4 regions of the Nonomuraea terrae genome follow, and region 2 is predicted to be linked to each of the others. Evidence: riboswitches for the same ligand, from Rfam matches in the RefSeq annotation. Region 2 holds a riboswitch; each other region holds the start of a gene.
What was found. A riboswitch is a leader RNA that binds a small molecule or an ion and turns the genes downstream of it on or off. The one in region 2 is predicted to bind cobalamin.
Positions count from the first base shown of each region.

Region 1: another riboswitch for cobalamin. It lies ahead of bluB (5,6-dimethylbenzimidazole synthase); the one in region 2 lies ahead of ACIBP6_RS25140 (ribonucleoside-diphosphate reductase subunit alpha).
Region 3: another riboswitch for cobalamin. It lies ahead of ACIBP6_RS02770 (CbtB domain-containing protein); the one in region 2 lies ahead of ACIBP6_RS25140 (ribonucleoside-diphosphate reductase subunit alpha).
Region 4: another riboswitch for cobalamin. It lies ahead of cobN (cobaltochelatase subunit CobN); the one in region 2 lies ahead of ACIBP6_RS25140 (ribonucleoside-diphosphate reductase subunit alpha).

Region 1 is NZ_JBITLL010000007.1:87,764-93,171, forward strand. It holds gene ACIBP6_RS34500 (hypothetical protein) at 1-145, shown strand, start outside; gene ACIBP6_RS34505 (hypothetical protein) at 222-1,046, shown strand; gene bluB (5,6-dimethylbenzimidazole synthase) at 1,233-1,868, opposite strand; cobalamin riboswitch at 1,898-2,096, opposite strand; gene ACIBP6_RS34515 (LLM class flavin-dependent oxidoreductase) at 2,260-3,075, opposite strand; gene ACIBP6_RS34520 (GNAT family N-acetyltransferase) at 3,087-3,965, opposite strand; gene ACIBP6_RS34525 (STAS domain-containing protein) at 4,057-4,368, opposite strand; gene ACIBP6_RS34530 (LCP family protein) at 4,439-5,408, opposite strand, start outside.
Region 2 is NZ_JBITLL010000005.1:286,808-292,215, reverse strand. It holds gene ACIBP6_RS25150 (SAM-dependent methyltransferase) at 1-684, shown strand, start outside; gene ACIBP6_RS25145 (tripartite tricarboxylate transporter substrate-binding protein) at 782-1,753, shown strand; cobalamin riboswitch at 1,758-1,955, shown strand; gene ACIBP6_RS25140 (ribonucleoside-diphosphate reductase subunit alpha) at 2,077-4,248, shown strand; gene ACIBP6_RS25135 (ribonucleotide-diphosphate reductase subunit beta) at 4,262-5,257, shown strand; gene ACIBP6_RS25130 (mechanosensitive ion channel family protein) at 5,270-5,408, shown strand, end outside.
Region 3 is NZ_JBITLL010000001.1:574,186-579,593, forward strand. It holds gene ACIBP6_RS02755 (VWA domain-containing protein) at 1-406, opposite strand, end outside; gene ACIBP6_RS02760 (histidine phosphatase family protein) at 403-945, opposite strand; gene ACIBP6_RS02765 (CbtA family protein) at 950-1,690, opposite strand; gene ACIBP6_RS02770 (CbtB domain-containing protein) at 1,700-1,897, opposite strand; adenosylcobalamin (AdoCbl) riboswitch at 1,900-2,048, opposite strand; gene ACIBP6_RS02775 (AAA family ATPase) at 2,144-4,483, shown strand; gene ACIBP6_RS02780 (alpha/beta fold hydrolase) at 4,529-5,332, shown strand; gene ACIBP6_RS02785 (methyltransferase domain-containing protein) at 5,402-5,408, opposite strand, start outside.
Region 4 is NZ_JBITLL010000001.1:564,119-569,526, forward strand. It holds gene ACIBP6_RS02725 (precorrin-2 C(20)-methyltransferase) at 1-600, opposite strand, end outside; gene ACIBP6_RS02730 (precorrin-8X methylmutase) at 606-1,226, opposite strand; gene cobG (precorrin-3B synthase) at 1,223-2,458, opposite strand; cobalamin riboswitch at 2,476-2,674, shown strand; gene cobN (cobaltochelatase subunit CobN) at 2,710-5,408, shown strand, end outside.

The sequences.
Region 1 (5,408 bases), on a different contig from region 2:
GTACGGCCTGGTCTCGCTCGGCGACGGCCGCTACTACGTCGCCAAGGCCGGGACGGTGACCGAGGACGGCGTCTCCAAGCACACCGGCGTCGCCGAGCTCTACCGCTGGACCGGCCAGACGCCGACGCCGTTCGTGAAGGGGTGATCCGAAGCCTTAGCGGTCTGTCATAAATCTTGTTAAGGTCGTCCCTCAATCCTCAAGTTCAGGTAAAGGGAGGGTCATGAGGGCCACCGCGAAGATCGCGATCGTTGCCTCCGTGCTGGCCGGGGCCGCCGTCCCGATGGCGGTGACGGCGCCCGCGGCCGGTGCGCAGGCCGCGCCGGCCTGGGTCGCCTATCACGGCGTCAGCGCGGCCGACAGCGTCAAGCGTTTCCACCAGCTCAGGGACCAGGGCTACCGGCCGATCACGGTGAACGTCTCCGACGGGCAGCGGTACGCCGCCGTGTGGGTCAAGGACGGTTCGTCCGCCGCGTGGGGCATGTGGCAGGGCATGTCGGCGAGCGGGTTCCAGAAGCGGTTCGACGCCGAGCTGAAGAACGGCCTGCAGCCGGTCTCCGTCTCGGCCACCGGGCCGGCGAGCTCGCCGGTGTTCGCCGCCGTCTTCGAGAAGAAGAGCAGCAAGTTCGTCTCGAAGTTCGGCCTCACTGCGTCCGCATTCGCCGCCGCCACCGAGAAGGCCGCCGACCAGGGGCTCGCGCTGACCTCCGTGGACGCGTACGGCACCCCGGGCGACATCCGGTACGCGGCCGTGTGGAGCGCCAACACCGGCGGCGCCTGGTACTACACCTACGGCAAGTCGCGGCAGCAGCACGAGGCCGAGTTCTACGCCAGGAAGGAGAAGGGTTTCCGGCCGGTCACGATCGCCGTGGCGCCCGACGGCACGTACACCGCCGTGTGGCGCAAGGACGGCGTCCAGTCGTGGGCGCACTACGTCGGCATGAACGGCTCCGGCTACCAGAAGCGCTTCGACGCCCTGAAGTCCAAGGGCCTGGCCCCCGTGCAGGTCAACGCCGAGAACGGCACGTACGCCGCGATCTGGCAGTAACGCGGGCTCAGCGTTTCGTCGCCCTGTCCGCCGTCGCGTCGGCGGCGTGGGCGATGGCCTGACCGGCGGTGCGCAGGCGGCCCGCGAGCTCGCGTTCCCCCGCCCGTCACCTCTCCAGGATGATCGTCGCCCGTCGTGCCACGGGCGACGATCGTCGTGGGCCGCCGCCGCCGTAGAAACGCGGCGTCAGGCCGGGTGCGCACCCCATCGGTCCTGATGGAGGACGGCGGCCAGCGGGCGCCGTCGTCGCCAGCCGTGCCGTTCCAGGTCAGGGGTCTCTTCGAGGTGGGTGACCGGGCCGAGGCACAGCCAGGCGACCGGGCGGATCCCGGTGGGGATGCCGAGCAGGTCCTGGACGAAGGGCTCGCGGTAGAACGACACCCAGCCGACGCCGAGCCGTTCGGCGGTCGCGGCCAGCCACAGGTTCTGGATGGCCAGGCACACCGAGTACAGGCCGGCGTCCGCGATGGCGTGACGGCCGAGCACCGCGGGGCCGCCCCTGTCCGCGTCATAGGTGACCACGACGGACAGCGTCGATTCGAGCACCCCATCGATCTTGATCCGGGCGAACCGCTGGGCGGCCTCGCCGTCGAGGGTGGCGGCGAAGGTGGCCCGCTCGTGCTGTACGTGGTCGTGGAAGGTGCCGCGGAGCCGGACGTCGCGCACCACGAGAAAGTCCCATGGCTGGGACAGCCCGACGCTGGGTGCGGCGTGCGCCGCCGACAACACGCGGTGCAGCACCTCGTCCGGCACGGGCTCGCCGGTGAACTGGCCGCGCACGTCGCGACGGCGGTGGATGACATCGTAAAGCTGGCTGTTCAAGGCAGGCTCCCGCTGCGTCGCGCCCCTGGTGGGGCGGTGGGCGCGAGGCCGGTCTTCGGACTCCCGGATCAACGCCTGACCGCCCGCCTTCCCAGCCCTCGCGGGCCAGTGGCTGTGCTGCGCACGTGGGCGGCGGCTTCCCGGTCACCGCGGCGGGCCCGTGCCGGAATCACACCGGCTTCCCGATTCTCCTCGCGACCGCGAGGCACCTCGCAACGTCTTGCCAGGGGGTATCGTAACCGATCACCGAAGTCGCGCTGCTTGGGATGTTTCCGGCCGATCGAGCGGCCTTGCCGAGGTGTGGCCTTGGCCCGCGGGGACGGCCGGGACCACCAGGCGGGGTGGTCGGTGGCCGGCCTCCTCGATCCGCCTCATGGTCGCGGTCCGCCGCCTACAGGGCCGACAGCAGTGCCGTCACCTGCTCCAGCGGCTCCTGGCCGATCGGGCGCACCGCGACCGTGCTCGCGCCGGCCGCCCACAGCGCCTTCACCTGCGCGGCCGCCTCCTGAGGAGTGCCGGAGGCCGTCGCCACGTCCTCCGGCGCGATGCCCAGGAAGCCCGCCTGCCCCTCCACCAGCGATCTGTCGACCTCGCCGCCGGTGTGCAGGTAGGTGAAGACCACCAGCTCGTGGTCGCCGTCCGCGCCGATCCGCTCGACGATGCCGGGCAGATCGGCGGGCCCCACGCCCTCGGGCACGATCGTGCCCTGCGCCACGCGGCCGGACAGCGCCAGCGAACGCGGCCCCTTCACCCCGGCCAGCACGGGCGGCGGCACCGCCGGCGGATGCACGAGCGACACCCCGTCGAGCCGCACCGCCCTGCCGTCGAGGGTGACCGTCTCACCGCGCAGCAACGCCCGTACGGACGTGATCGTCTCCTCCAGGAGGGTCAGCGGCGACGGCACGGCCGCGCCCACCTGGCGCATCCACTCCGGAACGCCGTGCCCGATGCCGGCGGCCAGCCGGCCGGGGTGCAGGCGGGCCAGGTTGGCCAGCTCCATCGCCAGCAGCATGGGGTTGCGCAGCGGCGCGGGCGTGATGCCGATGCCGACGCGCAGCCGCGAGGTGACGGCCAGCGCCGTGGCCGCCGCCGAGATGCCGCCCGTCCAGCCGAGGTCCTCGACCACCCACAGATCGTCCACGACCGTCTCGTCGAGCGCCCGCGCGAACGGGACCAGCCGCTCGGGCGGCAGATCGCGGTCGAACATGACTCCCAGCCTCATGGTGCCCTGCAGTAGTAGCGGAACAGCCGCCCGGTCTCCGAGTACCCGGCGCGCAGGAAAGCGGCGGCGGTCGGCACGTTGCCGACGTCGGTGCCGGCGATGACGCGTTCGACGCCGGCCTCGGCGAGCGTGCGGGTGCCCCTGGCCAGGAGGTCGTCGACGTAGCCGTGACCGCGGTGCTCGGGGACGACGCCGATGTAGGCGATGGAGCGGTCGTCGGGGGCGACCAGTCCGACGGGGGAGTCGCCGAGGTAGCCGATGACGAACCAGTCGGGCTCGGCCTTGCGGTTGACCAGGTCGTCGTACACCCAGCGGGCCTCGTGCTCGGCGCCGACCCTGGCGACCTCGGTGCGCGTGTCGTGGTCGAGCGAGCCCTCGGAGATGCGGACGAGGAGGTCGATCACCTCGGACGGGTCCATCCGGCGCGCCGGCCGGTACGTCAGCCGGCCCCGGTCGTCGGGCAGGTCGTCGGGCAGGTCGTCGGGCAGGTCGTCGGGCAGGTCGTCGGGCAGGTCGCCGCCGGCCGCCCATGCGAGCAGCAGCCGCTCGACCTCCATGACGAACCCGGCCCCGATCAGGGCCTGGTGCGCGACGGCGCGATCGGCGGCGGGGGTGAGCCCCGGCTTGAGTGAGATGTCGTGGATCGTCTTGGCCACCCCCATCTCCTGGAGGCTCCGGCGCAGCAGCGCGGCGGCGGCCTCGGGATCGGGGCCGGGGTCGAACTGCCAGACGAGCACCGGGTCCGCGCCTTGGTAGGGGGCCCAGTAGGCCAGGTGGGCCCGCCCTTCGGCGAAGCACCACTCGGGGCGGGTCCGGCCGCCTTCGCAGGCCGCCCGCAGCTGGGCGCGCGCAGGCTCGGGGAACCGGTCGATCAACGTGAAGCCCTCCGCGCGTGAGGGGGCGCTCCCGCGAGTGCCCGCGATGACCTGACCATGCTCTCGCAGGTTCGGCACATCTCGCGCCGGGTCAGGCGGCGTCGGCCAGTGACGCGTGCGCCTCGCGGAGGGAATCGCTCGTCTCGAAGTGGCGGTCGAGGTTGGTGATCGTCAGCAGGTGGCGGATCATGCCGGGCGCGAGCACCAGGATCATCCGGCCGCGCTGGCGCCGGACCTGGTTGAGCGTGGCCACGAGCACCCCGAGCCCGACCGAGTCGCAGAACGGCACCTCGGTGAGGTCGAGCACCACCTTGAGCGGATCGGCGGCGGTCAGCACCTGTTCGAGCTCGGCCCGCAACCGGGGGGCTCCGGCCACGTCGAGGTCGCCCACGACATGGATCACCGTACAGGGGTCCTCTCGCCAGCACCTGACCACCATGGGACTCACCTGCCCGACCCGCCGAAAGTTATGCTCATTTCTTACATATGTTCTGCATTGCCGTTTTAGTCGTTGGTGTAACACTCGGCTTGGCGGTTGGTGCGGAACTGGGCTTTTGCTGGCGAACTTTCAGCTGGTCGGAGCCGAGAACGAGCTCGATGCCGTCGATGTCCACTTCGCGGAGCTCGGCGCCTGGAATGGCCTCGGCCACGACTTTCGCCGATTGTTCCAAACCCGCGCCATAACGGATGACCGTTTTGCGGTAATCCTTCTGATTTGTGTTTCCGGGCTGCCCCGGCACCTTGAACCCGTACGCGACCAGCGCCGTCTTCATGCGCGCGGCCAGGCCCGTGATGAGAGTGCCGTTCTTGACCTTGAGCGAGATCTGCCCCGGCGCGGGCGGTGACGGCTTGGCCGACGCCGCCGTCGGCGGCGAGGCCACGGCGGTCGGCGTGGGCCGCGCCGGGTCCTGGTCGGCGTCGATCTTGGCGAACATGTCGCGGGCCGCCCGCTTGTCCCACAACACCGCCGACTCGCCGGTCGGGGTGCGGAAGTCGACGTCGGCCAGCGGCACGTCGGCGAACGTCACGTCGTCGAGGGAGACGTCGCGCAGCTGCGTGGCCAGCCCCAGCAGGCCGTCGTCGGGATCGACCTTGACCGTGCCGAGCGTGCTGTTGACGAACGAGGCCAGCTTGGCCGGGTTGGCCAGCGTGTCGGCGCTCAGCGCCCGGTTGAGCAGCGCCGAGATGACCTGCTGCTGCCGGTCGATGCGGTCGAGGTCGGAACGGGCGGTGGCGCGGGTGCGGGCGTAGTAGAGCGCCTGCACGCCGTCGAGCTGGTGGGTGCCGGCCGGCAGGTTGAGCGCGATCTTCGTGTCGTTGATCGGCACGGGCGTGCACACCGTGACCCCGCCCAGCGAGTCGACCACGTCGATGAAGCCGAGGATGTTTACCTCGATGTAGCGGTTGATCTCCAGCCCGGTGGCCGCCTCGACGGCTTCCTTC
Region 2 (5,408 bases):
CGGGCCTTCCTTCAGCGTGCCGTACGCTACGTCGCCCGCGCCGGAGTCCGGCAGTTCCTCGACCTCGGCAGCGGGCTGCCGACCCAGGGCAGCGCGCACGAGGTCGTGCCCGAGGCGCGGGTGGTCTACGTCGACAACGATCCGGTGGTCGCCGAGCACGCGCAGAGCCTGCTCCGGCCGGGGCCTGGCCGGACCGGCCTGGCCAGGTTCGTCCAGGCCGACCTGCTCGATCCCGAGGACGTGCTGACCAGGGCCCGGGAGTTCCTCGACCTGGACGAGCCGGTCGGCGTGCTGCTGGTGTCGATCCTGCACTTCCTGCCCGACTCCGCCGACCCGCTGGGGGCGGTGGCGGTGCTGCGGGAGCGGATGGCGCCGGGCGGGTTCCTGGTGATCTCCCATGCGACGACACGGGTCACGACGCAGGTCACGACACGAGTCACGACACGGGCCACGACGCGGGCCACGACTGCGGCGCGCCCGCAGGAGCGCGAGCGGCCCCGGGCCTCCGGGGGGCGCGGGGCCGACCGGACACCGGCCGAGATCCGCGCGTTCTTCGGCGACTTCCCGCTGGAGCCGCCGGGGCTCGTCCAGGCCACCGACTGGCGCCCGGACCGGCCCAAACTGGTCGGCGACTGGTCGCTGCCGTCCTCGCTCATGGCCGGTGTCGGGAAGAAAGCCAAGTAAACCCGAATATCACGAAAAATCGCCAATAATAGCGATTCTGAGTGTTGACCACGAGCCGCGTGTACAGCCATGTGTAATGGGTTAATAACCATGGGTAATGGACGGTTCGGGACAGACGCGCATGCCCCGCAGGCGGTTCATCGCCTGGGGGCTCGGCGCGATCGCGGCCGCCGCCGGGTGCGGGGCGGAGCGCGTCTCCGGCGGCGCGGAGGTCCTGCGTACGCGGTTCTCGGTCAACCCCGGCGGGCAGCAGTGGGCGCGTGTCGCGCGGACGTTCGGCGGCGTGGCCCGCTCGGCCGGGTTCCAGACCGGCGCCGGCACCCCGATCACTGTGGTCGGGCTGCCCGCGCTGTCGGCCGCCGAGCTCAACGACGGCCAGGGCGTGGCCGGTGTCACCACCCCGCTGGCCAGGCTCAGCGGCGAGGTCGAGGTCGTGGTCGTGCCCGCCGCCTCCCCTCTGAAGGACTTCGGCGACTTCGGCGCGCAGCTGCTCGCCCGGCCCGCCCAGACGCCGGTGACCGGCGGGCCGCAGGGTGAGCCCGACCACCTGCTCTTCGGGCTGATCGCCAAGGGCCTCGGCGCCGACACCCGCCAGGTCGACTACACCGGTTACCCCAGCGGCAACGAGGCCGCCACCGCGCTGCTGGCGGGCAAGGCCGTGGCCGCCGCCGGGCCGTTGTCGGAGTGGCGGTTCAACATCGGCAGGGGCCGGGTGCGGGCGCTGGCCGTGTCGTCCGCCCAGCGGCTGCCCGGCCTCGACGCGCCGACCCTGCTGGAGTCGGGCGTGCGGGTCGACTTCACCAACTGGGTGGCCGCGTTCGGGCCCGACGGCATGGGTGAGGAGAGCCGCGAGTGGGCGCTGCGCATGTGCGACGACGTGCTGGGCGCGCCCGGCTGGGAGGCCGCCTGCCGGGCGGCCGGCTGGCTGTCGCTGCCGCTCGTCGGCGACGACTTCGAGCGCTGGCTCGGCTCCGAGGTCGCCCGGACGCGGGCCGTGATGCACGGTCTGGGGCTGATCAACTCCACCCGAGCCACAACATGCTGGGGTAGTTGCGGGAACGGCCACTAGATGTAGGATCCTCGTCGTCGCTGGTTCGCCTCCCCCTGAGGCGGAGCAAAAGGGAACCCGGTGTGATTCCGGGGCTGCCCCGCAGCGGTGAGCGGGAACGACCGCCGTCATGTGCACTGGAGCGGATCCGGGAAGCGACGGCCAGTAGGCGCCATGGAGCACGCCCGCGAGCCCGAAGACCTGCCGGCGACTCCGGGCCGCGTGCCCGGAGGCAATGTTCAGGGCCTCGAGGGTGGGCTGAGGGCGTGACGCGGCCGGGTGCTCCGGTGTCGCGGTGCTCTGGCGTGCCCTCACGGGGATGACTTCGCGAGGAGAAAGAGCACGTGACTCAGATCGTTGGGGTTGACCGCCGCCTGGCCATCGAGGAGGCCGCCGCCCGGGTGATCGCCGACCCGGCCAACTCCCGGCTCGCCGCCCGGCTGCTGGCCGAGGAGATCGCCGAGGAGACCGCGGCGCACGGCGTGCGGTCGTTCTCCGAGTCGATCGCCGCCACCCACGCGGCCGGGCTGATCCAGGACGGGCTGGCGGAGTTCGTGGCCGCGCACGCGGCCGAGCTGGACGGGCTGATCTCGCGGGAGGCGGACGACCGGTTCGAGTACTTCGGGCTCCGCACCGTCCACGACCGCTACCTGCTACGCCATCCGAAGACCCGGCGGGTGCTGGAGCGGCCGCAGCACTTCTTCCTGCGGGTGGCCTGCGGGCTGTCGGAGACCGTCGCCGAGGCCGCCGAGCTGTACGCGCTGATGTCGACGCTGTCGTACCTGCCCAGCTCGCCGACGCTGTTCAACTCGGGGGCGCGCCGCCCGCAGCTGTCGTCCTGCTTCCTGCTCGACTCGCCGCGCGACGAGCTGGAGGCCATCTACGACCGGTACGGCCAGGTCGCCCGTCTGTCCAAGTACGCCGGCGGCATCGGCGTCTCCTGGACCCGGGTGCGCTCGCGCGGCTCTCTGATCCGGGGCACGAACGGCCTGTCCAACGGCATCGTCCCCTGGCTGCGCACGCTCGACTCGTCCGTGGCGGCGGTCAACCAGGGCGGCCGGCGCAAGGGCGCGGCCTGCGTCTACCTGGAGACCTGGCACGCCGACATCGAGGAGTTCCTCGAACTGCGCGACAACACCGGCGAGGACGCCCGCCGCACCCACAACCTCAACCTGGCCAACTGGGTGCCCGACGAGTTCATGCGCCGCGTCGAGGCCGACGAGACCTGGTCGCTCTTCGACCCGAAGGACGTGCCCGACCTGACCGACCTGTACGGCGAGGCGTTCACCGCCGCCTATCGCGCGTACGAGGCCGAGGGCCGGTTCGCCCGCCAGATCCCCGCGCGGACCCTGTACGGCCGGATGATGCGCACGCTCGCCCAGACCGGCAACGGCTGGATGACCTTCAAGGACGCCGCCAACCGCACCTCCAACCAGACCGCCCGCCCCGAGAACGTCATCCACCTGTCGAACCTCTGCACCGAGATCCTCGAGGTCACCAGCGACGCCGAGACGGCCGTGTGCAACCTCGGCTCGGTCAACCTGGCCGCCCACCTCGCCGGCGGCGACCTCGACTGGGAGCGGCTGCGCCGGACCGTCCGCACCGCCGTGCGTTTCCTCGACCGCACCATCGACCTCGGCTTCTACCCGACGCCCGAGGCGGAGGCGGCCAACAAGCGGTGGCGGCCGATGGGGCTCGGCGTGATGGGCCTGGCGGACGTGTTCTTCACGCTGCGGCTGCCCTTCGACTCTCCGCGGGCGCGGGAGCTGTCCACCAGGATCGCCGAGGAGATCGCGCTCGCCGCGTACGACACCTCGGCGGACCTGGCGGCCGAGCGCGGCCGGCACCCGTCGTACGACGAGACCAGGGCGGCAGGGGGAGTGCTGCACCCCGACCACTACGGGGTGAGCTCGCCGCGCTGGGAGGCGCTCCGGGAGAAGATCGCCGTGACGGGGCTGCGGAACTCGCTGTTGATCGCCATCGCGCCGACCGCCACGATCGCCTCCATCGCCGGTTGCTACGAGTGCATCGAGCCGCAGGTGTCCAACGTGTTCAAGCGCGAGACGCTGTCGGGCGAGTTCCTGCAGGTCAACCGCTATCTGGTGGCCGACCTGCAGGCGCGCGGGCTGTGGACGCAGGAGATGCGCGACGCGATCAAGCGGGCCGACGGCTCGGTGCAGACGGTGCCCGGCATCCCCGACGACCTCAAGCTGCTGTACCGCACGGCCTGGGAGCTGCCGCAGAAGGCGCTCATCGACCTGGCCGCGGCGCGGCAGCCGTACGTCGACCAGGGGCAGTCGCTCAACCTCTTCATGGCCAGCCCGACCATCGGCAAGCTCTCCTCGATGTACGCCTACGCCTGGAAGAGCGGCCTGAAGACGACGTACTACCTGCGCTCACGCCCGGCGACCCGGATCTCCCAGACGACGGTCGCCCAGCCCACGCCGGCCCAGCCCGTCGCGGACGTGATCGCCTGCTCCCTTGAGAACCCCGAGACCTGCGAAGCGTGCCAGTGAAGGAGATCTTGTGATGTTGCTCGACCCCGGGATGGATCTGACGCTCCGCCCGATGCGCTACCCCGACTTCTACGAGCGTTTCCGCGCGGCCATCCGCAACACGTGGACGGTCGAGGAGGTGGACCTGCACACCGACCTCGCCGACCTGGCGAAGATGACGCCGCAGGAGCGGCATTTGATCAACCGGCTGGTGGCGTTCTTCGCGACCGGCGACTCCATCGTGGCCAACAACCTGGTGCTCAACCTCTACCAGCACGTCAACGCCCCCGAGGCGCGCCTGTACCTGAGCAGGCAGCTGTTCGAGGAGGCCGTGCACGTGCAGTTCTACCTGACGCTGCTCGACACCTACCTGCCGGATCCGGACGAGCGGGTCAAGGCGTTCGCCGCGATCGAGCACATCCCGTCGATCCGCGACAAGGCGGAGTTCTGCTTCAAGTGGATCGACTCGATCGACGGCCTGCGGCGGCTGGAGACCGCGGACGAGCGCCGGCAGTTCCTGCTCAACCTCATCTGCTTCGCCGCCTGCATCGAGGGCCTGTTCTTCTACGGCGCCTTCGCGTACGTCTACTGGTTCCGCTCCCGGGGGCTGCTCGGCGGGCTGGCCACCGGGACGAACTGGGTGTTCCGGGATGAGTCCATGCACATGGAGTTCGCGTTCAGCGTCGTGGACACGGTCAGGGCCGAGGAGCCGGAGCTGTTCGACGATCAGCTGGGCGAGCAGGTCGCCGAGATGCTGGAGGAGGCCGTCGCCGCCGAGCTGGCCTTCGCCGCGGACCTGTGCGGCGACGGCATGCCGGGCATGGGCGTCGCGCAGATGCGCCAGTACCTCGAGTACGTCGCCGACCAGCGGCTGGCCAGGCTCGGCCTGCCCCGGCGGTACGGCTCGGCGAACCCGTTCGCGTTCATGGAGCTGCAGGACGTGCAGGAACTGGCGAACTTCTTCGAGCGGCGGGTTTCGGCTTACCAGGTGGCAGTAGAGGGCAATGTGACCTTTGACGAGACGTTCTAAGACATTGGGGGCATGAACGTGCAGTCTCCAGCGGACTGGCCGATTCTCCTGATCGCGGTGGTCGGCTCGATCCTCCTGGTGGAAGTGATCCGGCGGGTGCTGAGCAAGGCGGGGCGCAAGTGGGAGCTGGCCCGGCATCTCGTGGAGCACT
Region 3 (5,408 bases), on a different contig from region 2:
ACAGCACGCCACGGTGTGCCGCCGCCAGCAGGCCCGGCTCGAACGCCTTCACCCCCTCGGTGAGCGCCCGTTCGACGTCGAGCGAGCCGACCAGGCGGTCCTCCGACGCGCCCACCGGCAGCTCGACCAGCGCCGCCGGACGGCGCAGGACCGCCGAGCCGGGCTCGTGCGGCCCGTCGGGGCAGCCCGGATCGGGCGCGGCCGGGTCGCAGGCGAAGCGGCACCCGGCCACCACCTGTACGGGCGGCAGCTGGGCGGCCAGCGCCCGCACGATGGTCGACTTGGCGGTGCCCTTCTCCCCGCGTACGAGCACGCCGCCGGTCCGCGGCGAGACGGCGTTGAGCACCAGCGCCAGCTTCAGGTCGTCGAGCCCGACGACGGCGCTGAACGGATACGTGACGATCAAGACGGGACCTTCCGATTGACATGGGCCACCCGCCAGCCGTCCCGCGTGGCGGTCAGCTCGGTGGTGGACAAAGGCGCGAGGTCGAAGCGGGCGGCGGCGAGCGGCGGCAACCCCAGCGCGTGGCCGAGCGCGGCGCGGATCACGCCCACGTCGCACACGACGACGCCGGACGGCTCCGCGCGCGTCCCCTCCAGCCAGCCGGCGACGCGCGCCGCCAGCGCGGCCAGGCTCTCGCCGCCGTGCGGCGTCGCGTGCGGATCCGACAGCCACCGCGCCAGCGCCTCCGGCTCCCGCTCCGCGACCTCCGCGTACGCGAGCCCGCGCCACCGCCCGCAGTCCGCCTCCGCGAGCACGTCCGCCACCACGGGCTCCAGCCCCATGGCGACGGCAGTCCGCACCGCCGCCGTGCTCGGCGCGGACCACACGCGGTCCGCCCGCAGGGCGGGGGCCCGGGAGAGGCTGGAGGGGTCGGGGTCCTCGTTCGCCGGGAAGCGGGCCGCTCGCATTCCCGGCGTGCCGGCATGACGGACGAACAGCACCTGCTCAGCCCGCTACGGCGGCCACGGCGGACCGGCGCGCCGCCCGGTCGCTCAGCAAGCCGAACAGCACGCCGAACGCCGTCCAGAACACCAGCTGCGTCCCCAGGGACGCGACCCTGAACTCCCACAGCAACGTGGCGGGGAACCCCTCGGGCACCTCGTCCATCCCCGGCAGCAGCACCCACGCCGCGACGACCGGCACCAGGAACGCGGCGGCGGCCATGCCCCACCGCGCCCACGGGCCCGCCGTGACGCGACGCCCGGTGGCCACCGCGACCGCGGTCGCGGCCAGGCCGACGAGGATCATCACCACGTAGAGCAGGGTCCGCTGGTCGATCGTGGCAGGGTCGCCCACCGCCGGCGGGTTCGCCGGATATTTCACGAACGGCACGAGAATGATCGCCCCGAACGCCGTCCCAGCGGCGGCCAGCGCCAGCCCGCCGTCCGATCGCGGGCCGACCCGCCCACGCAGTCCAGCGAAGACCAGGGCGAAGACCCCGCCGACGGCGACCCCGTAGAGCCCGGTGGCGAGGAACAGCCCGGCCTTCTGCACCGGCCTGCCGAGCGCCCCTTCGTCTCCGTGCTCATGGTCATGTACGTGCGCGGCGGCCGGAGCCGCCGCCCCTTCCTCCAGCGCGATCGCGGCGTCCAGGTGCGGCTCACCGAAGACGAACGCGAACCCGCCCGCGACGATCCCGGCCAGCAGGCCCGCGAGCAGGCCCCTGACCAGCAGGGTGCGTACCATCTGACGTCCCTAGTGGCACGGAACGCCGAGCAGATGACGCCCGTCGTGCATGAGTTCGTGCAGGAACGGCCCCGCCTGGGAGAGGGCGCCGTTGTCCATGAGCACCAGGTAGCCGACGATCAGCAGCAGCGGCACGACCGCCAGCCATGGGCGCAGGCGGGGGAAGGGGATGGAAGAAACGGACGAAGGAGTGGTCAGGTCACTCATACATGCCTCCTCAGGGATGACGCGTCCCGATCTGTTGAGGTCACAGGGGCCCGAGCGACCTGGCTCCCGGGATCCATGTCCCGGATACAGTGGCGCGACCGCACCGGCTTCTCACCGGATTTCCCTCGGGCAACCGTGAAATCTACCGGAACGTATCCTTTCCTCCCGTTCCCGTCAACAATCGAGGGGTCCGTCGCGTACGGGGCAGATGGGGGCGGCTCGTGCGGCGGTCGATACGCTGCGCTCGTGAGCCTGATCGCACGCCGCAGGGAACTGGCGGCGGTGGAGCGACTGCTCGACCGGGTCGCCGCGGGGTCCGGCGGGCACCTCTTCGTCACGGGGCCTGCCGGAGCCGGCAAGACGGCGTTGCTCGACGCGGCGGCGGAACTCGCCCGCGCGCGGGCCATCCCGGTCTCCCGCATGGACGCCGACGACCTCTCCCGGCTGATCGCCCGGGACGGCCCGTCGGTCTCCCGCACCGACCCCGACGGGCAGTGGATCGCCCGGGACGGCCCGTCGGTCTCCCGCACCGACCCCGACGGGCGGTCGATCGCCCGGGACGGCCCGCGCCTCATGCTCATCGACGACGTCGACCGTGCCGGTCCACAGGCCGCGGAACGTCTCGCCGACCTCACGTCCGCTGCGGGAGCAGGGCTCCTCGCGGCCGGCTCCGACCCCCTCGGGCTGACGCCGGAGCTGCGCCTGCGCGGCCTCACGGAGGGCCAGCTCGCCGAGCTGGTTCCCGATCTGCCGGCCGGAGCGGTTCACGCGGTGTGGCTGGCCTCGGGCGGGCTCCCCGGAGCCGCCCTCACCCTGGCGGACGAGCTGGCCGGGCTCGACCCCGCCGCTGACCCGGTGATCCACCTCGCTCTGTCCACGCCGTCGCGCGCGGCGTTCCTCGACCTCGACGCCGGGCTGGTCCGCCTGCTGGAGGCGGCGGCCGGGCGTCCGTCGCCCCCCGCCACCCGAGCCAGGGTGCTGGCCCGGCTCGCCCGCGAGCTGCTGGGCGACCCGTCGGCCGCGGCACGCCGGCGGGAACTGATCGACGACGCGTCGGCCGCCGCCCGGACGGCGGCCGACCCCGGCGCGGTCGCCGAGGTGCTCGACGCCCGGCTCCACGCGCTGTGGGATCCGGCCGCCGCTCAGGAACGCCTGACCACGGCCGCCCAGATCGTGGAGCAGGCGCGGCTGACAGGCGACGGCGAGGCCGAGCGGCGCGGGCTGTTCTGGCGCTTCGTGGCCTTGGCCGAGCTCGGCGAGCTCGCGAGTGCCGAGGCCGCGCTGACCGCGTACTCCAGAGCCGGCGAGCTGGCCGGAGACGCCGAGGCGGCGGTGATGGTGCTGGCTCGGCAGTCGATGCTCGCCACCGTCCGCGGCCGCTTCGACACGGCCGCGGTGCTCGCCGAGGAGGTCGCCGTGCGCGGCCGGCGGGCCGGGCTGGCCGACACCGAGCGCCTGGTCGGGTCGCTGCGCAGCGCGATCGACGTGATGCGGGGTGACGTCGCGGCCCACGTGGGGGTGTGGCAGGACCTCGCCCGGCGGCTGCCCGGGCACTTCTTCGAGGCGACGGCGGCCAGGGCGCTGGCCGAGTCCGGCCGGGGCGTCGAGGCGGGTCTCGAACTGGAGCGGCTGCTGCCCGCCGTACTCGCCGGATCCGGGCCGCGGTGGATCGGCGCGGTGGCCGATCTCGCGATCGTGGCCTCCGGAGCCGGTGAGCCGGCGGCCGCCGAGGCCTTGTACGCCGCGCTGCTTCCGTACCGAGGGCGCCTGGTCGTCTGGGGCGGCGCCAACACGATCGCCGGCCCGGTCGACGACTATCTCGGCCGCCTCGCGGCCCGGCTGGGCCGTACCGGCGACGCGCTGTCCCACCTCGACCGCGCGGTCGAGACGGAGGAGCGGATCGGGGCCCTGCCCTGGCTCGCCCACACCCTGGTCGCGCGGGCGTCGGCCGCCGGAGACCGGGCCGGCGACGATCTCGCCAGGGCACGCTCGATCGCCGAGCGTCTGGGCCTGGCGGGACTGCTCGCCGAGCTCGCGCCGCCCCCCGACGAGTGGCGGCTGACCAGGGACGGCGACGACTGGCGGCTCGACGCCGGTCCGGAGACGGTACGGCTCCGCGACGGGCGAGGCGTGCGGTATCTGCGGACGCTGCTGGCCGCACCCGGGCAGGAGATCCCGGCGCTGGACCTCGTGGCGGGCGGGCCCGGGTTGCGGGCGTCCGCCGGGGAGCCGGTCCTGGACGCCGCCGCGCGTGCGGCGTACCGGCGGCGGGTGCGGCAGCTCGACGAGCAGCTCGACGGGGCCGACCGTGCCGGCGACGCCGGACGGGCCGCCACGCTGCAGGCGGAGAGAACGGCGCTGCTGGCCGAGCTGCGGCGCGCCACCGGGCTCGGCGGCCGGCCCCGGGTCCATGACGCCGAGACCGAACGGGCGCGGGTGAACGCGACGCGGGCGTTGTGGGCGACCGTGCAGCGGATCGAGCCGGCGGCACCGCTGGCGGGGGCCCATCTGAGGGCGTCGCTGCGCACCGGCCGGTTCTTCCGGTATCAGCCGGCACCCGGCGGGCCGGGCCGCTGGCGCCTGTGACGCGCGCCACGAACGATTCGTGCACCGTGAGGTCACGCCTCCCTGGTGGAGTTTCACGAACGGGAGACGTACATGCCGGAGTATTTCGGGGGCCTCGCGGCCGACAGCCATGGCACAGCCGATGACCGCCCGCCGCTGGTCTTCCTGCACGGTCTGACCTATGACCGGCGGCAGTGGGTACCGGTCCTGCGCGAGCTGGCCGACATCGATCCGGGGCGCCGCGCGCTCGCCTTCGACCTGCCGGGACACGGGGGCTCGCCACGCCGCGACTCCTACCACTCCGAGGAGGTCGTCGAGGTGGTGCACCAGGCGGTGACCGCCGCCGGGCTCGACGCGCCGATCATCGTGGGGCATTCGCTCGGCGGCGCGCTGGCGACGGTCTACGCCGCGACCCATCCGGCTCGTGGCGTGGTCAACGTGGACCAGCCGCTGCTGGTCGGCGGCTTCCGCGACGTGCTGCTCCAGGCGGAACCGCGGCTGCGCGGCCCCGGCTGGCGGCAGGTGTGGGAGTCCATGGTCGCCGGGATGCACGCCGATCTCCTGCCGCCCGCCGCGCGCGAGCTCGTGCGGACGGCCACGACCCCCAGGCCGGACCTGCTGCTCGGCTACTGGGCCGAGCTGCTCGACACACCCGCGGAGGAGCTGACCCGGCTCCGCACCCGTGACCTGGCGGCCATCCGCGAACGCGGGATCGCCTATCACCACGTCAGCGGCAACCCGCTGCCCCCGGCCTACCGGAGCTGGCTGGAGTCCGCCCTGCCCGAGGTCGCCGTCAACGTCCTGCCGGACAGCGGCCACTTCCCCCACCTGGCCCACCCCGCGGAACTCGCCGAGATCCTCACCGGCTGACCGCGCGGTCGCGGTCCCTCGGCTTCCGGCGTCGATCGGGTTCGAGCCCCGACGCGGCGACCGGTCGGCTCAAGCC
Region 4 (5,408 bases), on a different contig from region 2:
GTCCAGCCGGCCGGCCTGCGCCAGGGCGTCGCGGACCTTGCCGAACGTCCGCCCCAGCTTGAGCACCGCCGCCGAGTCGGTGCCGGCCAGCTTCTCGGCCAGCACGTCGGCGGGCAGCGTGCCGGGCAGCACGGTGAGCACCTCGTCCCGCTCGACCAGCGGCCGGCCGAGCACGGCGGAGGCGGCGCTGACCGAGGTCACCCCGGGCACCACCTCGGTCGGGAAGCGGTGGGCGAGCCGCTTGTGCATGTGCATGTACGAGCCGTAGAACAGCGGGTCGCCCTCGGCCAGCACGACCACGGTCCGCCCGGCGTCCAGGTGGGCGGCCAGCCGCTCGGCGCAGTCGGCGTAGAAGTCGTCCAGCGCGCCCTGGTAGCCGCCCGGATGGTCGGTGGTCTCCGTGGTCAGCGGGTAGAGCAGCAGCTCCTCGATCTGGCCGTCCCGCATGTACGGCTCCGCGATCGAGCGGGCGATGCTGCGCCCGTGCCGGGCCGAGTGGTAGGCGAGCACGTCGGCCGCGCCGATCAGCCGCGCCGTCTTCACCGTGACCAGCTCCGGATCCCCCGGTCCGAGCCCCACCCCGTACAGCCGTCCCGTCACCGCGTTCACTCTTCCTCGCTCGCGATGGCGTTGACCGCCGCCGCCGTCATGGCACTGCCGCCGCGGCGGCCGTGCACCACCAGGTGATCCAGGTCGCTGTCGGCCAGCGCCCGCTTGGACTCGGCCGCCCCGATGAAGCCGACCGGGATGCCGAGCACCGCGGCCGGTCGGCCCGCGCCCTCGGCGACCAGCTCCAGCAGCCGGAACAGGGCCGTCGGCGCGTTGCCCACCGCGACCACCGCGCCGTCGAGGCGGTCGCGCCACAGTTCGAGTGCGGCGGCGCTGCGGGTGGTGCCGAGCCTCGCGGCCAGGTCCGGCACGCTCGGATCGGTCAGCGTGCAGACCACGTCGTTGTCGGCGGGCAGGCGGCGCCGGGTGACGCCGGCGGCGACCATGTTCGCGTCGCACAGCACGGGCGCGCCCCGGCGCAGCGCCTGCCTCGCGCGGACGACCACGGACGGCGACCAGTCCAGGTCCGTCACGAGGTCGGTCATGCCGCAGGCGTGGATCATGCGTACCGCCACCTGCGCCACCTCGGGCGGCATCCCGTCGAGGTCGGCCTCGGCGCGGATCGTGGCGAACGAACGCCGGTAGATCTCGGCTCCGTCGCGGATGTAGTCGGTCAAGGGTGCCTTTCCTCGTATCCGTCGCCGGTGGCGACCATCTGCACGACATCACCGCGGGGGAGTCCGCAGCGGCGTTCGCAGCCCGCCCAGTGCACGGGCGTCGGTGGGGGAGCGTCCAGGGCGGCCACCCAGCGGCGGGCGTCCTCCTGCACGTCGGCGCGTGACTTGGCGCATCCCGGACGGCCGGTGCAGGCGGTCACGCCGATCCAGGGGGAGGCCGGGTCGGTGACCAGCCCGGCCGCGCTGAGCGCTTCGGCCGCGTGGTCGGCCGCCTCGGGGGCCAGGTCCAGCAGGATCACGCTGCGCCACGGTGTCAGCCGCACGGGCGCGCCTTGTGCGGCGATCGCCACCGCCTGCGCGCCGCTGAGCCGCCCGAGCGGCACGACGGCCTCCAGCGCCACCCGCCCATCCCGCTGCGGGACGACCCCGGCCCGCCGCGCGCCGGACTCCCCGGAGGGCCGGGGCACCGTGGCGGAGCCGTCCAGGCCGAGGCGCGCGGCGATCCGGGCGGCGCCGTCCGGGATCTCGGCGAGACGCCAGGACTGGGCGCGTTCGTCGAGGAAGGCTTCGGCGGCGGCGAGCATGAGGCCGGCGGCGGTCCGGGCGTCGGCGGGGAGCGCGGTGCCGGCGCCGGCCAGGAGGAGGCCGTGGCCGGGAACGTACGTGATGTCGGCGTTCAGGCCGATGACGTCGCCCGTGCCGTCGTCCACGGCGAACAGGAAGCGGCCCGGCAGGTCGGCCAGGCGGGGGCGGGCGCACAGGGCGCGGTCCAGGGCCTCCACCAGGGGTTGCGGGTCGAGGAGGCCGTGCGGGCCGCGTCCGCCGAGGGGTGAGGCGACGATGTTGCGTACGCGCTCGTGGGCGGGGGAGGGCAGGAGGCCGGCGGCGGCGATCCGCGCGGCGAAGTCCCCGGGGGAGCGCAGGCCGCGCACCTGGACGTTCGCCCGGGAGGTCAGCTCGATCACGCCCGAGCCGAGCCGCGCCGCGCACGCGGCCAGCTCCCTGAGCTGGGCGGCGGAGATCGCGCCGCCGGGCACGCGGACGCGGGCGAGCGCGCCGTCGGCGGCCTCGTGCACCTGCAGAGCGCCCGGGCAGGCATCGGGACGCACACGCTCGGGGGTGGTTTCGCCTGCTTCCGGGACGTCGAGGTGGCCAGGGACGGGGGTGTGCGGCTGGAGCGGTCCCGGGCCGGCGGCGGGAGGCGCTTGCCCGGAATAGTCGGCTATGGGCACGAGGAGGATGGTAACGCCACTTCTGTGAAGCGGCAGTTCTGCCGTAGGCTCCCGGTAGGCGATGGCAAAGGGAGGAAGCCGGTGCGAAACCGGCGCGGTCCCGCCACTGTGACTGGGGAGCGAACCCCACCGCAAGGCCACTGCCCGGCGACGGGTGGGAAGGTCGGGGTGAGCGCTGATCCGGGAGCCAGGAGACTCCTGCCGTCGCGTCACCCGCTACTGGGGCGAGGACCCCGAGGGAGGATTGCGCCGTGCCAGGCGACAGCCGTACCGTCCTGCTGCTCTCCACTTCCGACACCGACCTGCTGAGCGCCCGCGCCGGCGGCGCGGCCTACCGCCTGGGCAACCCCGCCAGGCTCGCCCCTGACGACCTGCCCGAGCTGCTGGAGGGCGTCGACCTCGTCGTGGTACGGCTCCTCGGCGGCCGGCGCGCCTGGGAGGAGGGCCTCGACGCGCTGCTGGCCGGGCCGCGCCCGGTCGTGGTGCTGGGCGGCGAGCAGGCTCCGGACGCCGAGCTGATGGAGCTGTCCACGGTCGCCGGCGGTGTGTGCGCCCAGGCCCACGCCTACCTGGCGCACGGAGGGCCGGACAACCTGACCGAGCTGCACGCGTTCCTGTCGGACACGGTGCTGCTGACCGGGCACGGGTTCGCCCCGCCCGCCCCGACGCCGTCGTGGGGGCGGCCGGCGCGCGAAGCCCGGTCCACGCGCGGGCCGGTGATCGGCGTGCTCTACTACCGCGCGCACCACTTGGCGGGCAACACCGCGTTCGTCGAGACGCTCTGCGCGGCCATCGAGGACGCCGGCGGTCAGGCGCTGCCGGTCTTCTGCTCGTCCCTGCGCACGGCCGAGCCCGAGCTGATCGAGACCCTGCGTACGGCTGACGCGCTGGTCGTGACCGTACTGGCGGCGGGCGGCGCGCGCCCGGCCACGGCGGGCGCGGGCGGCGACGACGAGGCGTGGGACGTCGGCGCGCTGGCCACGCTGGACGTGCCGATCCTGCAGGGTCTCTGCCTGACCACCTCCCGGCAGGCGTGGGAGGAGAACGACGACGGCCTGTCCCCGCTGGACGCGGCCTCGCAGGTGGCGATCCCCGAGTTCGACGGGCGGATCATCACCGTGCCGTTCTCGTTCAAGGAGATCGACCGCGACGGGCTCACCGTCTACGTCGCCGACGCCGAGCGGGCCGCACGGGTGGCCGGCATCGCGGTACGTCACGGGCTGCTCCGCCACACCGCGCCCGCCGAGCGGCGGCTGGTGGTGATGTTGTCGGCGTACCCGACGAAACACTCCAGGATCGGCAACGCGGTCGGCCTGGACACCCCGGCCAGCGTCGTCCGGCTGCTGACCCGGCTCGCCGAGGCCGGGTACGACGTGGGCGAGGGCTTCCCCGGCGTGGCCGCGCAGGACGGCGACGCGCTGATCCACGCCCTGATCGCCGCCGGCGGCCAGGACCCCGACTGGCTCACCGAGGAGGCCCTCGCGGCCAACCCGGTACGCATCTCCGCCGCCTCCTACGAACGCTGGTACCGCACGCTGCCCGAGGAGCTGCGGGCCGGGATGGAACGGCACTGGGGGCCGCCGCCGGGCGAGCTGTTCGTGCACGAGGGCGACATCGTGCTGGCCGCGCTGCGGGCCGGGAACGTCGTGGTGATGGTGCAGCCGCCGCGCGGCTTCGGCGAGAACCCGATCGCGATCTACCACGACCCCGACCTGCCGCCCAGCCACCACTACCTGGCCGCCTACCGCTGGCTCTCCGAGGAGTTCGGCGCGCACGCGATGGTGCACGTCGGCAAGCACGGCAACCTGGAGTGGCTGCCGGGCAAGTCGGCGGGCCTGTCGGCCGCCTGCGGCCCCGACGCGGCCATCGGGGACCTGCCGCTGGTCTACCCGTTCCTGGTGAACGACCCGGGGGAGGGCACGCAGGCCAAGCGGCGGGCGCACGCCGTGCTGGTGGACCACCTGGTGCCGCCGATGGCGCGGGCGGAATCGTACGGCGACATCGCGCGGCTGGAGCAGCTGCTCGACGAGCACGCCACGATCGCCGCGATGGACCCGGCCAAGCTCCCCGCGATCCGGGCGCAGATCTGGACGCTGATCCAGGCCGCCCGGCTCGACCACGACCTGGGGCTGGCGGACCGGCCGCACGACAGCGAGTTCGACGACTTCCTGCTGCACGTCGACGGGTGGTTGTGCGAGGTGAAGGACGCGCAGATCCGCGACGGCCTGCACGTCCTCGGCCAGGCGCCGGCCGGGGCGGCGCGGGTGGACCTGGTGCTCGCGATGTTGCGGGCCCGTCAGATGTGGGCGGGCCGCGAGACGCTGCCCGGCCTGCGCGAGGCCCTCGGCCTGGCCGAGGACGGCACGGCGGGTCTCGGCGCCGTGGACCGAGCGGAGGCGACGGCCCGCGCCCTGGTGGAAGCCATGGAGGAACGCGGATGGTCCCCGGACGCGGCGGAAGAGACCGCCGAGACGATCCTCTCGCCGACCGCCCCTGAGAGTGTCCGGCTGGTGGGTCGGATCCTGCGGTTCGCGGCGACCGAGATGGTGCCGCGCCTCGCGCGTACCACCGACGAGATCGACCACGTGCTGCACGCCCTGGACGGCGGCTACGTCCCCGCCGGGCCGAGCGGTTCGCCGCTGCGCGGGCTGGTCAACGTGCTGCCGACCGGGCGGAACTTCTACTCGGTCGACCCCCGCGCGGTCCCCAGCCGCCTGGCCTGGGAGACCGGCCAGGCGATGGCGGAGTCGCTCCTGGAGCGCTACCGCACCGACACCGGCGAGTGGCCGCGCTCGGTCGGCCTGTCCGTCTGGGGCACCAGCGCCATGCGCACGGCGGGCGACGACGTGGCCGAGGTGCTGGCCCTGCTCGGCATCCGTCCCGAATGGGACGAGGCCTCCCGCCGCGTCACCGCCCTGGAGCCGATCCCGCTCGCCGAGCTGGGCCGGCC